Regions from separate parts of the Variovorax frigidus genome, predicted to be linked through region 1. Evidence: predicted binding sites of a transcription regulator. Region 1 holds the regulator's gene; the other holds the start of a gene.
What was found. The regulator NrdR, encoded in region 1, represses ribonucleotide reductase genes. The targets are predictions, from matches to a motif close to CACNANATNTNGTG.
Positions count from the first base shown of each region.

Region 2: the regulator NrdR is predicted to act here: its motif matches at 1,715-1,728, upstream of ACSFBC_RS27055 (ribonucleoside-diphosphate reductase subunit alpha).

Region 1 is NZ_JBPJZF010000001.1:584,048-591,520, forward strand. Features, by position in the region: gene ACSFBC_RS02730 (lytic transglycosylase domain-containing protein) at 1-587, shown strand, start outside; ZMP/ZTP riboswitch at 638-763, shown strand; gene glyA (serine hydroxymethyltransferase) at 816-2,060, shown strand; gene nrdR (transcriptional regulator NrdR) at 2,084-2,527, shown strand; gene ACSFBC_RS02745 (GspH/FimT family pseudopilin) at 2,535-3,134, opposite strand; gene ACSFBC_RS02750 (type IV pilin protein) at 3,059-3,484, opposite strand; gene ACSFBC_RS02755 (pilus assembly protein) at 3,481-7,335, opposite strand; gene ACSFBC_RS02760 (pilus assembly PilX family protein) at 7,434-7,473, opposite strand, start outside.
Region 2 is NZ_JBPJZF010000011.1:50,650-58,122, reverse strand. Features, by position in the region: gene ACSFBC_RS27055 (ribonucleoside-diphosphate reductase subunit alpha) at 1-1,611, opposite strand, end outside; gene ampD (1,6-anhydro-N-acetylmuramyl-L-alanine amidase AmpD) at 1,983-2,573, opposite strand; gene ACSFBC_RS27045 (sigma-54-dependent transcriptional regulator) at 2,563-4,056, opposite strand; gene ACSFBC_RS27040 (two-component system sensor histidine kinase NtrB) at 4,061-5,752, opposite strand; gene ACSFBC_RS27035 (PP0621 family protein) at 5,765-6,010, opposite strand; gene ACSFBC_RS27030 (cytochrome C assembly family protein) at 6,007-6,819, opposite strand; gene ffh (signal recognition particle protein) at 7,003-7,473, shown strand, end outside.

The DNA.
Region 1 (7,473 bases):
CGGCGAGCCCCAAGGACCTGCCCAAGCAGCAAGCGGCCGTCGCCTTCTGGCTGAGCAAGAAGTACCGCGTCGCGGCCGAGCCGCTGAGCGTGCTGGTGGCGGAAGCCTACCAACTGGGCCAGCGCACCAAGCTCGACCCCACGCTGATCCTCGCGATCATGGCGGTTGAATCCAGCTTCAATCCCTTCGCGCAAAGCCAGGTCGGCGCGCAGGGCCTGATGCAGGTCATGACCCGGGTGCACGTGGACAAGTACGAAAGCGCGGGCGGCACGCTCGCGGCTTTCGATCCGGTGACGAACATGCGCGTCGGCGTGAAGGTGCTGCAGGAATGCATCGCACGCGCCGGCTCGCTGGAGGCCGGCCTGCGCTATTACGTGGGCGCGGCCAACCTCGCCGACGACGGCGGCTACACCGGCAAGGTGATGGCCGAACACGAGCGCCTGCGCCTGGTGGCCGACGGCCGTTCGCTGCCGGTGACGCCGCCAGCGGCTGTGCGCACCCAACCGATCCCGATCGTGGCGCCGGCCCCGGCCGCCAAGCCCGACGTCGCACCGCCGCAGAAGGTGGCGTTGCTCGAGGCCTCCTGATCCCGAACGTGGCCCGGCGGGTCACGGGCCCGTCGACGCTGGGCTACACTCGCGAGGTACGCGACTGGCGATAGGTGCCATCCCTCTTCTTGCTGCGGATGGTGCTGACGTGGAATACCACTGGGAAGCGTGCCGCCCGATCTTCGGGCGATCAGCCGTTCGCCTGGGCAGCCCTTGTTGTTTCATCTCAGAAGAACAGACAAGGACCACCGTCTTCAAAGGACTGCCATGTACCACCGCGACATCCTGGTCGAACAGACCGATCCCGAAATCTGGGCTGCGATTCAAGCCGAAAACGCGCGCCAGGAACACCACATCGAACTGATCGCCAGCGAGAACTACGCCTCGCCGGCCGTCATGCAGGCCCAGGGCTCGCAGCTCACCAACAAGTACGCCGAAGGCTATCCGGGCAAGCGCTACTACGGCGGTTGCGAGCACGTCGACGTGGCCGAGCAGTTGGCCATCGACCGCGTGAAGCAGATCTTCGGCGCCGACGCCGCCAACGTGCAGCCGCATTGCGGCGCCTCGGCCAACGAAGCCGTGATGCTGGCCTTCCTCAAGCCCGGCGACACCATCATGGGCATGAGCCTGGCCGAAGGCGGCCACCTGACCCACGGCATGCCGCTGAACATGAGCGGCAAGTGGTTCAACGTGGTGAGCTACGGCCTGGACGCCAATGAAGCCATCGACTACGAAGCGATGGAGCGCAAGGCGCACGAGCACAAGCCCAAGCTGATCATCGCGGGCGCCTCGGCCTACTCGCTGCACATCGATTTCGAGCGTTTCGCCAAGGTGGCCAAGGACATCGGTGCGATCTTCATGGTCGACATCGCCCATTACGCCGGCCTGGTGGCCGCGGGCGTGTACCCCAACCCGGTGCCGCACGCCGACATCGTCACCTCGACCACCCACAAGAGCCTGCGCGGCCCGCGCGGCGGCATCATCCTGATGAAGTCGCAGCACGAGAAGGCGATCAACAGCGCGATCTTCCCCGGCCTGCAGGGCGGCCCGTTGATGCACGTGATTGCCGCCAAGGCCGTCGCGTTCAAGGAGGCCATGACACCGGAGTTCAAGACCTACCAGCAACAGGTGGTCAAGAACGCCAAGATCGTGGCCGACACGCTGACCGAGCGCGGCCTGCGCATCGTGAGCGGACGCACCGAAAGCCACGTGATGCTGGTCGACCTGCGCGCCAAGGGCATCACCGGCAAGGAAGCCGAAGCGGTGCTGGGCAGCGCCCACATGACGATCAACAAGAACGCGATCCCCAACGATCCGGAAAAGCCGATGGTGACCAGCGGCGTGCGCATCGGCACGCCGGCCATGACCACGCGCGGCTTCAAGGACGAGGAAGCGCGCCTCACGGCCAACCTGGTGGCGGACGTGCTCGAGAACCCGCGCGATGCGGCGAACATCGATGCCGTGCGCGCCAAGGTGCATGCGCTGACGAGCCGGTTCCCGGTCTACCGTTGAGTTCCCCTGTCTAGGCCGCCCGCATGAAGTGTCCGTTCTGCGGCCATGCCGAGACCCAGGTCGTCGAGACCCGGGTCTCGGAGGACGGCGACTTCGTGCGCCGCCGTCGCCAGTGCGGCGACTGCGACAAGCGCTTCACCACCTACGAACGGCCGGACGTCAACTATCCGGTCGTGGTCAAGAAGGACGGCAGCCGCGCCGACTTCGATTCCAGGAAGGTGCGTGCCTCGATGATGCTGGCGCTGCGCAAGCGTCCGGTGAGCATCGAGCAGATCGACGGCGCACTGCTGCGCATCGACCAGAAGCTTCTCTCGAGCGGCCTGCGCGAAATCGACTCGACCAAGGTCGGCGAGCTCGTGATGCGCGAGCTCAAGAAGCTCGACAAGGTGGCCTACGTGCGCTTCGCCTCGGTCTACCGCAGCTTCGAGGACGTGGACGAGTTCAGGCAGCTGCTGCGGGATATTTGAGCCGCGGCTACCGCTTGCTGCCGCAGCGGCCCAGGCCGCAATCACCGGCCTTGTCGGGATCGCACAGCTTGGGCCGGCCAGAAGCCGGAATGACGATCGAGCTGCGGCGCTGGGTCCGGGCCTTGAAGGTCAGGCAGCCCAGTGCATTGATACCCTTGCTGCCACCCGCAAAGCCGTTGGCGTCGTAGCTGACCGAGCGGCCGAAGGCATTGCCCAGCGCATCCACCGTGACACCCTCGCGCAGCGGCTCGAAACGCCGCAGGACCACGATCTCTTCCCCCTGCTGGACCTGCACCTGCCAACCACTGTCCCAGTCGCGGCCGGTCGGCAGGACCCTGACGCTTTGCGAACGCCTGAGCGCCTCGGCGCGCGCCAGATTCAGCGCGGCGACGAAATCCCGGGTGCTCGCGCTCAGCCGCTGGTTCAGCATCAGATCGCGAAAGCCCGGAACGGCCAGCATCGCCAGGATGGCCAGCAGCCCCACCACGACCAGCAGTTCGACGAGCGTGAAGCCCCGGCCCCACCGCACCGTCATGGCCAACAGCCCGACGGCGACGCCGTGCCGGTGCAGCCCTTCTCTCCCCGGCTGTCCAGCCAGAAAGCCCATGCCAGGGGGTCGACGAAATGGCTCTTGAGCGTGGCCGTGAGCCGGATGCAATGTCGCGTACCGGTTTGCCCATCGCAGGGGCCGACCGCCAGCGTGTACTTTCCGGCGCCAGCGGTCGGACCCGAGTCGCTGCTGAAAGCCGTGCCGCGGTAGGTGGCGCGCTGTGTGTAGAAGCGTTCCTGCTGCTGCATCTCCTGCATCAGCGCGGTGCGCGCCTCGGCCCGCCAGCCCCTGCGCAACGCGTCCACGTAGGAGGCGTAGGCGATCGAGGCCAGGATGGCGATGATGGTCACCACGATCATGAGCTCCACCAGCGTGAAGCCGCGCAGGGCAAGGCGGCGGCGCGTCATTTCTTCAGATCCTTGAAGTGGAGCACCCGGCGCCAGTTCAGGCGCCCGGCCACCTGCGCGATCTTTCCACCGGCAAGCGGCCGGTCGATGGACACACCCGGTGCGTCGCCGGGCCCGGTACCGATGCTGACGACCTCGACCTTCTTCGTCTCGGTGCGGCGCCCGAAAGCGTCGGTCCGGGCGAATGCACCGTCGCCGGCCTGGACGACCAGCGGCGCACTCGGCATGCCGACGGTCGACGGGAGGCAGGTCAAGCCCGCGGACAAGCCCGTCATGGCTTCGACCGCGCAGTGGTGGCCGCCACCGCCTGCACTACAAGTGCTGGCCTGGGGAATCAGCGTGTTGAAGAACAACTGGCCATCGCTGAGCACCATGCGCGACACCAGGCGCTCGCCCTGGTCCTCGGCGTTGGGCAGGTCGAAATACCAGCCGCGCCGCTGGGCCGTCTTGTCGCTGTAGCGGCCGTAGGCGAAGGCATCGCCCGTGACCCGGAACCGGTCGCCCTCGCTGGTAACGCGGCGGCTTTGCAGTTGCGTGCGGGCGCCGCCGCCGGGGATCGCCTGGCCGTTGTCGTGGACCGCATAGATCGATTGCACGCCACGGCTTCCCACGTCGTCGGCCTCCACCCATTTCCCGGTACCGAACAGCAGGATCGCGCCGCCGTTCGGCCCGACCCCGACTTCAGGCGGCACGGTGATGGGCTGGCGCAGCCCCGCCGCGTCTTGGGCAACCATCAACGGCGCACCCGACAGGGCCAGTGCGTTGGCCGCCGTCCAGGGCGCGTCGTTCGCGAAGTCGAACTTCCAGAGATTGCCCTGGGTGTCACCCGCGTAGAGCCACCGCGTGGCGCGGTCCGCGCCGGCGTAGTCGCCGACCGGTCCGAGCGCATTGACCCGCGTGGTGTCGACGGGCGCGGGCAGCAGGACCTTGTGGTAGTTGCTGCCCATGACCCAGGGCTCGCCCGGTGCCTTGTCGAGCGACAGCAGGAACAACGCGCCGGCCCGGCTGGCGTTGGCGTTGTTGAAACCGGATGGCACCACCGCAAACCACCGGTAGGTCGCGGCCTTGCCGTTTCTGGCTGCGGTGGTGCGAAATTTCAGCAGGCGCGGCGCCTGGGTGACATGGCCCATGTCGGCGTCGTCGGCACCGCTGAACTCCCATCGGACCTGCGACGCGGCAAAGCGCTCGGGCGTGCTCACGTCCAGCGCGAAGACCCCGCGCGCGCCACCGCCCATGCCCGACACCAGCATCGTCTTCCACTGGCCGTCGGTGCCCAGGACCTCGCCCGCGACCGGACTGCCGTCGACATAGGGCTGATGGACATAGGCCGGCGAGGCGTAGGCGCCCAGCCTGTCGAACACGGCGCGCGGCACGTAGGCGAAGAGTTCGCTGCCGTCGTCGGCGGCAAAGGCGTGCAGCATGCCGTCGTTGGCGCCGACGTAGACGGCCTGCCGCCGTGCCCGGTTCGCGACCAGGAAGTCCGCGTAAGCCGGACCCTGCAATGCGGCACTAGGCGCCCCCACCTGCAGCGGCGCGGCGTTGACGATGTCGCCCATCACCGAGTCGCGCATGCGGAACACCCCCGCACTCCCGTGGCCCTCGCGCCGGCGGTCACCGCGCAGGTAGGCGACGCGGGCCTCGCCCAGCCCGTCGCGTTCGTCCATCTGCGAGTCGGGCACGCGGTCCAGGGCGGCCCGCAGCGGTGCATCGGCGCTCAATGCTTCCCACAAGAATTCGGCGCCCTGCCCCGTGCTGCGCTGCGTGAAGATCCGCCGGCTGGCCGGATCGCGGGCCGCCACAGGCGGAACCGCCTCCGGATGGCCCGTGAGCCGCTCGCCCGCATTCCAGATGGGGGTCGCGCCCTTGCTGACCGCGCCCGAGGCTGCGTCGTAGTGCAACGGATAGGCCAGCAACGAGCCCGACCAGGTGCTGCTGTCGAACTGCGGGATGTAGAGCTGCGTGCCGCTGCGCGCGACGTGGTGGCTGGCGATGGCGCCGCCCGCGGTCGTGCCGCTCGGGGCGGCGGCGCTCCGGAAGATCTCCCGGATGGCTGCAATCATCTCTTGAGGCCGGCTCGCCAGGAAGTAGCCGCGCGGCTTGGGAAAACCGTCGTCGTCCACGCCCGATTGCCATTCCGCATTCGAGACGCGTTCTTCGCCGCCGACACCGCTGGCCGTCACGAAAGGGTTGCCGTCCTGGTTGCGGTCGTCGAAGGCACCGTACTTGGCCGCCAGATAGTAGGCGCTGCCCCGCTGGGCCCGGCGCAGCGTGCCGTCACCCCGCTCGTCCACGTCGATGGTGTAGGTCTTCACACGCAGCGCGGGATGGTCGCTGCGGATCTGCTGCGTGTGCGCCCAATAGGCCAGCCCCGCCCAGCCCAGGGAGCCGGCGCTGGCCCCCGTGCCGAGCGTGGCCATGTTCTGCGCGCTGATCTGCGTGCCGCTGCGGTAGGCGAAGGCGCGGGGACCGTCGGCATTGCCGCGCGTCCTGAGCCCGGGCTTGCCCGAGGGATGGGTGTAAGCCAGCGACTCGTTGTTCTCGAAGGCGCCCACGATGCGGCTCCAGTGGGCGGTGTCGGGCTCCATCCGGGCGGGATCGGGCGTGCGAATGCCGCTCGGCCAGCCGTCGAGCCCGTCGTTGCGCAGGCCGGGCAGCGACTGGTCGTGATGCGTGTTGAGATCGCCGATGGCCAGCACCTGGTTGCGCTGGCAGCCTTCGACCACGGGATCCCACAGCGCCCGATCGCCGACGCCCCAGTGGCGGCTCTGGTTGTAGACCGGGAATCCGTCCTTCATCGCCGCCGTCATGCCTGCCGCAGCCGGCTCGGACGGTGGCTGCCCCTGCAGGTAGCGCAGCGACTCGTAGTACAGCTCACCGACAGGGTCCAGGCCCTTGTAGGTGCCCGCCACCGGGCCGGTGCGCCCGAACTGGTTCAGGTAGTTCGCCACGCCGCTCAGGCCTTCACTCGCGGCCAGCGGGTTGCGCACGAACACGCCGGAGGTCGCATCCCACTCGGCGGCCTCGTTGGCGATCTTTTCGAAGCGCTCGTTCTGCCCGTTCGGGCCGGTGAACTTCATGGGCGCGCGCAGCACGCCGCCATAGCGCGCATTGGTGTTGTCCGTCAGATAGCCGAAGACGGCGAAGCGCATCTTGTCGGCGTAGGTCTGCAGCGCCCCGACGGGCTTGGCCTGTCCGCTCGGGTACCTGAAGCACAGATCGCGTCGCGTCGTGCCCTCGGCGCCGCTGCAGACCTGCACGCGCGCCAGGTACGGTGCCGCGCCGCCCGGCCCGTAGGCCTGGTTGGCGCCGGGTGCGTCGCAGTGGCCCCTGGTCGCGGAACCGACGAACAGACGGTCTCGGCAGTTGGCGATGCGCACCGAGCCGTTGGCCCTCACCTGCCCGCTTGCGACCAGGGGCGTGAGCTGGTCGAGACGGCCGCGCAGGGTGCGGGCCGGAAAGTAGCGCTCGGCGTTGTAGAAATCGTCCGGGAGCACGGCCCGTTGCAGCACCGTCGTGTCGGCGGTGTCGATCACACGGTCGCCGCCGGTCATGGCGTAGCGCAGCATGTCGATGGCCGACGAAGCAGCCCAGTTGAGCATGTTCCCACTCCACTGATTGACGCAGACGATACCGTCGGGGCTCTCGCTCGCATCGGCGCCGCGCCGGAAGAAGCCATCGGCCGCCGCGTAGTCGTAGCAGCCCATCGGGTCCCAGTAACCGATGTAGGTCTTGCGAAGATCGAACTCGCCACGGTAGGCCGCGCCGGTGGTCGGATATGCCACCGACAGGTCCAGCACCATGTTCGGCTTCACGCGCGCCGTGGTGGCGAACAGCGGCTCGGCGGCCAGCACGGCGTCGGGCGGGCGCGCAGGCGCATCAGCCCTCACACAGGGCCCGGTCAGGCAGAGCGACGATGCGACGAGGCTGCACCGGAGGATCGATTGCATGCTCATGGGCACCCCGGGCTGGTCATGGATTTGTAGAGCGTG
Region 2 (7,473 bases), on a different contig from region 1:
CGAGGGCTTGATCTCGCCGCGCTGCGCCTTCTCTTCGTAGGCGACGTAGGCGCGCTCGAAGTCGGCGCCGAACAGGTCGTGCAGGTCGGGCACGTTGTTGGGCGAGAACAGCGTCCAGGTGCCCTTCTCCATGACACGGCGCATGAACAGATCCGGAATCCAGTTGGCGGTGTTCATGTCGTGCGTGCGGCGGCGGTCGTCGCCGGTGTTCTTGCGCAGCTCCAGGAACTCCTCGATGTCGAGGTGCCAGGTTTCCAGGTAGGTGCAGACCGCGCCCTTGCGCTTGCCGCCCTGGTTCACGGCCACGGCCGTGTCGTTCACCACCTTGAGGAAGGGCACGACGCCCTGCGATTCGCCGTTGGTGCCCTTGATGTGGCTGCCCAGCGCGCGCACGCGGGTCCAGTCGTTGCCCAGGCCGCCCGCGAACTTCGACAGCAGTGCGTTTTCCTTGATCGACTCATAGATGCCGTCGAGGTCGTCGGGCACGGTCGTCAGGTAGCAGCTCGACAGCTGCGAGCGCAGCGTGCCGGCGTTGAACAGCGTGGGCGTGCTCGACATGAAGTCGAAGGACGACAGAACTTCGTAGAACTCGATGGCGCGCGCTTCGCGGTCGATCTCGCCCAGCGACAGGCCCATGGCCACGCGCATGAAGAAGGCCTGCGGCAATTCGATGCGGGTCTTGCGCACGTGCAGGAAGTAGCGGTCGTACAGCGTCTGCAGGCCGAGGTAGTCGAACTGCAGGTCGCGTTCGGCCTTGAGTGCGGCGCCCAGGCGCGGCAGGTCGAACTGCAGCAGCTTCTCGTCGAGCAGTTCGTTGTCGACGCCCTTCTTGATGAACTGCGGGAAGTAGTCGACGTAGGCCTGCGAGCGTTCGGCCGGCATCACTTCGCGGCCGATGATCTCCTTGAAGATCGTGTGCAGCAGCAGGCGTGCGGTGGCGAAGGTGTAGTCGGGGTCCTTCTCGATCAGCGTGCGGGCGGCCAGGATCGAGGCCTTGTAGACCTCGTCGAGCGGCACGCCGTCGTACAGGTTGCGCATCGTCTCGGCCTGGATGGGCGCGGCGGTGATGGTGTCGCCCAGACCTTCGCAGGCGGATTCGATCAGGCCCTTGAGCTCGTTCAGGTCGAGCGCGACGCGTTCGCCGCGGTCGAGCACGTGCAGCGCGGGCGCCGCCGGCGCGTCCTGTTCGCCCTGCTTGGTGCGCTCCTGCGAGCGGCGTTCGCGGTACAGCACGTAGGCGCGCGCGATCTCATGGTGGCCGCCGCGCATCAGGCCGAGTTCGACCGCGTCCTGCACGTCTTCGATGTGGAAGGTGCCGCCGCTCGGACGCGAGCGCACCATGGCGCGCACCACGGACTGCGTCAGCGTGTCGACGGTCTCGCGCACGCTGGCCGAAGCCGCGCCCTGGGTGCCGTGCACGGCCAGGAAGGCCTTCATCAGCGCGATGGCGATCTTGTTCGGCTCGAAGGGCACGACCGCGCCGTTGCGGCGAATGATCTGGTAGTGCGTGAGCGCTTCGTGGGTGGGCGTGCCTGCGGTGTCGCGGGCGCCGGCATTCTGCTGCGGCGCGCTGGCGCGGGCGGCGGACGGTGTGTTCAGGGCTGTTTGCATTCGGTCCTCTGTTTGGCGATTTCTTGTTGGGGGGAACGGCGAGCGGCTCGGCGTTCGGCCGCCGGGGCCACGGTGCATTCGCGACCGTTGAAGCGGGCAGGCACACTATATCTAGTGTGTGAGGCGCCCACAATCACTAGATGTAGTGTTTTTCACGGACTTCAATGCATGCTGGAGTGCGTGATCCGCGCCTGGGCTGCGTGCCATGCGGCATGGTTACTGGATCAGTTTGCACGAGGCCAGCAACCATGCAGGTTTCCAGCGCTTTTGGGCTTGCAGGCCCCATGGTTGCTGGCCTCCGTGCCTTGCAGAACGCGCGCAGTCCTGTGGGGCGGATGGGGCATCGCCGACGCCGCAGCGATTGAAAATCTTTAGCCTGCCACCGTGCCCGAGGGAAACATCGCGCTCGGCCAGCCGGTATCGGCCTGCAGGCGCGGCCAGACGAAGCCGGGGCCCGGGTCGATCTTGCGGCCCGGCGCGACATGCTCGTGCCCGGCGACGAAGGCGATCGCATAGTGCTGCGCGATGGCCGGGCACAGGCTGGCCAGCGTCTCGTATTGGGCGTCCTCGAAGCGCTCGCCTTCGAGTCCTTCGAGTTCGATGCCGATCGAGTCGTCGTTGCAGTTGCTCCGGCCGCGCCACGCCGAGGGGCCGGCGTGCCAGGCGCGTGCCTCGCAGCTCACGAACTGCCAGAGCTCGCCGTTGCGCCGCACATAGAAGTGCGCCGACACCTCGGTGCCGCGGATCTGCTGGAAGTAGGGGTGTGCATCCCAATCGAGCTGGTTGGTGAACAGCCGCTGCACCTCGTCGCCGCCGTAGCGGCCCGGCGGCAGGCTGATGGAGTGCAGCACGATCAGGTCGATCCGTGCACCGTCCGGCCGCGCGCCGAAGTTGGGCGAAGGCAGCGCCTTGGCGAAGCGGTACCAGCCCGCTTGCCAGAGCGCATCGGCGTCATCCCTCATCGCCGGCGCCCACGGGCTCTTCGCCCCCGGGCGTGCTGATGCCCAGGCGCGCGATGCGGTAGCGGATCTGGCGCAGGCTCAGGCCCAGGCGCGCCGCCGCCGCGGTGCGGTTGAAGCCGCTTTCGCGCAGCGCTCGCACGAGGATCTCGCGCTCCTGCTGATCGAGGTAGGTCTGCAGGTCGGGCGGGACGGCGGGGGGCACGGCCGCCGGCGGTGCCTGCGGCGTGACGACCACCGTGGCGTCCGCGACGGCCGGGCGTTCGAGCGGCGCCACGCCGCTGGCTTCGAAATCCAGGTGCAGTTCGTCGCCGTCGTTCAGCGCGACCGCGCGGTGCAGCAGGTTCTCGAGTTCGCGCACATTGCCTTGCAGCGGATGGGCCGTCAGGCGCCCGACGACTTCCGGCGAGAGCGCCGGCACGTTCATGCCGGCATCGCGGGCGATGCGCGCCAGCAGCGCGGCGCACAGCAGCGGCAGGTCTTCACGCCGATCGCGCAAGGCCGGTACGGCGATCTCGATCACGTTGAGCCGGTAGAACAGGTCCTGGCGAAAGCGGCCGTTCTGGACCTCGGCCTGCAGGTCCTTGTGGGTGGCGCTCACGATGCGCACGTCGACCGCGTCCTCCTGCGTCGAGCCGATCGGCCGCACGCTGCGTTCCTGGATGGCGCGCAACAGCTTGGACTGCATGGCCAGCGGCAGATCGCCGATCTCGTCGAGGAACAGGGTGCCGCCGCGCGCCGCCTGGAAGTAACCGTCGCGGTCCTGCGACGAGCCGGTGTAGGCGCCCTTGCGCGCGCCGAAGAACTCGGCCTCGAGCAGGTTCTCGGGAATGGCGCCGCAATTGACGGCAATGAAGGGTCCTTCGCTGCGCTGGCTGCAGGCATGCACCGCACGCGCGACCAGTTCCTTGCCGGTGCCTGATTCGCCGCGCACCAGCACCGGCGCCATGCCGCGCGCGACCTTGGCGATGCGCGACTTGACCAGGCGCATCGGCTCCGAGTCGCCGACCAGGCGGTCGAGCGCGGCCGTGCCGCTGCCGCCGACCGTCTCGGCGCGGCCGGACGGCGCGGCGGGCACCACCCGCACGGGCACCACCGGGGCTTGCACCGCGGAGGCGACCACGGCGCGGAACTGCTTCAGGTCGACCGGCTTGGTGAGGTAGTCGAAGGCGCCGGCTTTCAGCGCCTCGACGGCGTTCTCGGCCGAACCGTAGGCCGTCATGACCACGCAGCGCTCGCCGCGCTGCTCGCGCTGGATGCGTTGCAGGATCTCCATGCCCAGCCCGTCGGGCAGCCGCATGTCGGTGATCACCGCGTCGAAGCGCTGGCCCTCCAAATGCTGCCAGGCCTCGGCCACGCTGCCGGCGGCTTCGACGCGGTAGCCCTCGCGCAGCAGCGTGAGCTCGTAGAGCGTGCGCAGGTCGGGCTCATCGTCGACGACCAGGATCTGCGCCGTGCGCGCGGCGGGGGGATGGTTGGAACTCACGTGGCTATTGTGTCAGTCGCCCTTCGGCTTCCGCGAAGCTCACGAAGAAGGCATTGCCTTCCGGCCCCGTCGGCGAGACGGCGCGCCGCTCGTAGCCGATGGTGGCGCCGTGGCGTTCGCAGAGCTCGCGGCAGAGGAAAAGGCCGAGGCCGCTCGAGCGGCTTTCCGAGGAGAAGAAGGGCTCGAACAGGTGGCGCTGCACGGCCGGTTCCAGCGGGGCGCCATCGCTCCAGACCTGCAGGCCGGCGCGGCCCTTGGCGTTGCGCCGGGTGGTCAGCTGGATCGAGCCTTCGCGTTCGCCGGCGTAGCGCGCCGCGTTGTCGAGCAGGTTCACCAGAATGCGGCGCAGGTGCTCGATGTCGAAGCTCACATCGCTGCCGCCGGCCTCCAGCACGAGCAGCACGCCGTGGCGCCGGGTCTGGCGCACCCATTCCTCCGCGATGGTGCGCACGGTCGGGTCGAGTGCGAACTGCTCGCCCAGCGGCAGCACGCGCTGCTGGCGCACGCGCGCGACGTCGAGCACGTCGTCGACGATGCGGGCCAGCCGCTGCGCGTTCTGCTCGACCATCGCGATGAGGCGGCGGTGCGCGGGGTCGGTCAGGTCCTCGCTGAGCAGCGCGCCGGCCTGGGTGATGGCGGCCAGCGGGTTGCGGATCTCGTGCGCGACCGCCGCCGACATGCGGCCCATGGCCGCCAGTTTCTCGGTGCGGATGCGGGCTTCGAGTTCGCGCAGGTCCTGCAGGAACATCACGCAGAGGCCGTCGGCGCGGCCCTCGATGGCGGGCGTCAGGCGGGTGCGCACGCGCACTTCACGCGCCGCGCCCTGGGCCTGGGCCACCGGCAGTTCGCGCATCTGCGCGGTCTGCCGGCTGAAGGTCTGTTCGGCCACGGCCGCGAGCGGCCGCCAGGCGGGCTGCGTGCCGAGCGTGAAGGGCAGCACCATCGAGGCCAGGCCCTGGCCGAGGATGGCATCGGCCGCCGGATTGGCCGCGTGCACCCGGCCGTCGGCGCTGATCACCAGCACGCCCTCGCTCAGCGTCTCGATGACCAGGTCGTTGACCTGGGCGTGCATCTGCGCCGCGCTGCGCCCGCGCTGTGCCAGCGTGACCTCGCGCGCCAGCCGGCGCGACAGCTGATTGGCCAGCAATGCCACCACGAACAGGCCGGTGCCGGTCAGCGCGGCCTGCACGAAACGCGGGCTGACGTCGCCGCTCATGTCGAGCCAGCGCCAGCCGGCATCGGCCAGCAGCAGCAGCGTGACCGCCGCCGAGGTGCCCAGCCCGACCATCAGCGTGCCGAGCACGGCGCCCATCAGCACCGGCAGGGCGAAGAGCGGTGTGTAGTTGATGCTGCCGATCTGCAGCAACTGCAGTGCGGTGAAGGCGGCCAGGTCGATCGCGATGGTCGTGCCCCATGCGATGCCGAAGCTGCGCAGCGGCAGGTGAAAGGGCGCGAAGCGCGCGCTCAGCAGCGTGGCCACCAGATAGCCGGCCGAGATCAGGGCGGCCACCGTGTGCACCGTCTGGCTGAGGGCGTAGGCCAGCAACTGCAGCAGCAGCAGCACCATCGCAACGAAACAGCGCGCGGTCATGAAGCCGCGCCACAGGCGATGCAGCGCGGTGTCTCGGTCGGCCAGCGGTTCGAGCTCGGCCCAATCGGTCGCAGGATCGCCGCGTGACCAGATGAACGGAACCATCGCGCCCGCGGGTCAGCCGGCGCCGGCGCGGCGGTGGGCAACGCTGCAATAGACCCCGCCGGGCCCCGGCAACGCATCGATCGCCGGCAGATGCAGCCCGCAGTGTGCGCAACGGGCCATGGCCTGCGGCGGGCCGACGGCCGGTGGGGCCGCCTTCTTCGGCGCGGCGGCGCGCTTCTCGCGCATCTCTTCGCGCCGACCCTGACGCCAGGCCCAGATGCCGATCGAGACCACCAGCAGGACCAACAGGTATTTCATGCGATGGCCCCTCGGCTCAGCAGCACTTCGAGCACGAAGCGCGATCCCACGTAGGCCAGCAGCAGCAAGGCCGCGCCGGCGTAGAGCACGCGGCGCGCGGTGCGGCCGCGCCAGCCGAAGCGTGCACGGCCGATCAGCAACACCGCGAAGGTCAGCCACGCGAGCACCGAGAAGGTCGACTTGTGGTCCCACTTCCAGGCGCGGCCGACCGCGCCGTAGAGTGTCTCGCTGAACAGCAGGCCGGCCAGCAGCGTGGCCGACAGCAGCACGAAGCCCGCGGTCACGAAGCGGAAGGTGAGGCGTTCGAGCGTCAGCAGCGGCACCTCGGCCTGCGGCGCGGTGGCCATGCGGATCTGTTTCTCGGCGCGCGTCGTGAGCCAGGCGTGCACCACGGCCGCGCCGAACAATCCGTAGGAGGCGATGCCCAGCGCCAGGTGCAGCGGCAGCCAGGGGGAGGCCGCCACGTGCAGGGGCGTGCCGGGGAACAGCACGGCGAGCAGCACCACCACGGCGCCCAGCGCGGCCAGCACGCGGCGCACCGTCAATTGCGGAAACATGCGGCTTTCGACCGCGTACACCGTGAGCACCAGCCAGGCCATGACCGACAGCGCCGGCGCGAAACCGAAGCGCGGCACGGCGCTGACCAGGCCGACGGCCAGTGCCAGGCCATGCAGCAGCCACGCCAGTCCGAGCGCGGATTGGGTGGCCTGGCGGTTCAGCCGGGAGGCAGCGGCCGCCGTCAGCCCATAGGCGGCGGCGGTTGCGATGCCCAGCGCCACGCCGAGTGGGGAGGGGATCGCTAAAATCATGGAGTCAGTTTATCTCCCCCAGGCTTGCGCACTTCGTGTCGCAGCGCCAACCCCCTCACCGGGGGCGACACCGGAGGCCCGGCAAAGCCGGTTCCTCGGTGTCCCGCGAGGGGGCAGTAGACCGTGGCTTCCGTTCACGACTTTTCAATGGCCCGCCGCAGCGGGCAACAAGGCATCCCGCTCATGGCCACCGCCCTCACCGAAAAATTCTCCCGCCTCGTCAAGACGATGAGCGGCCAGGCGCGCATCACCGAAAGCAACGTGCAGGACATGCTGCGCGAGGTGCGCATGGCGCTGCTCGAGGCCGACGTGGCGCTGCCCGTGGTGCGCGACTTCGTCGCCCGCGTGAAGGAAAAGGCGCTGGGCCAGGAGGTGCTGGGCTCGCTGAAGCCGGGCCAGGCGCTGGTCGGCATCGTGAATCGCGAGCTCGCCGCCACCATGGGCGAGGGCATTTCCGACATCAACCTCGCGGCCCAGCCGCCGGCGGTGATCCTGATGGCCGGCCTGCAGGGCGCCGGCAAGACCACCACCACCGCCAAGCTGGCCAAGCACCTGATCGAGAAGCGCAAGAAGAAGGTGCTCACGGTCTCGGGCGACGTGTACCGGCCCGCTGCCATCGAGCAGTTGAAGACCGTCACGAAGCAGGCCGGTGCC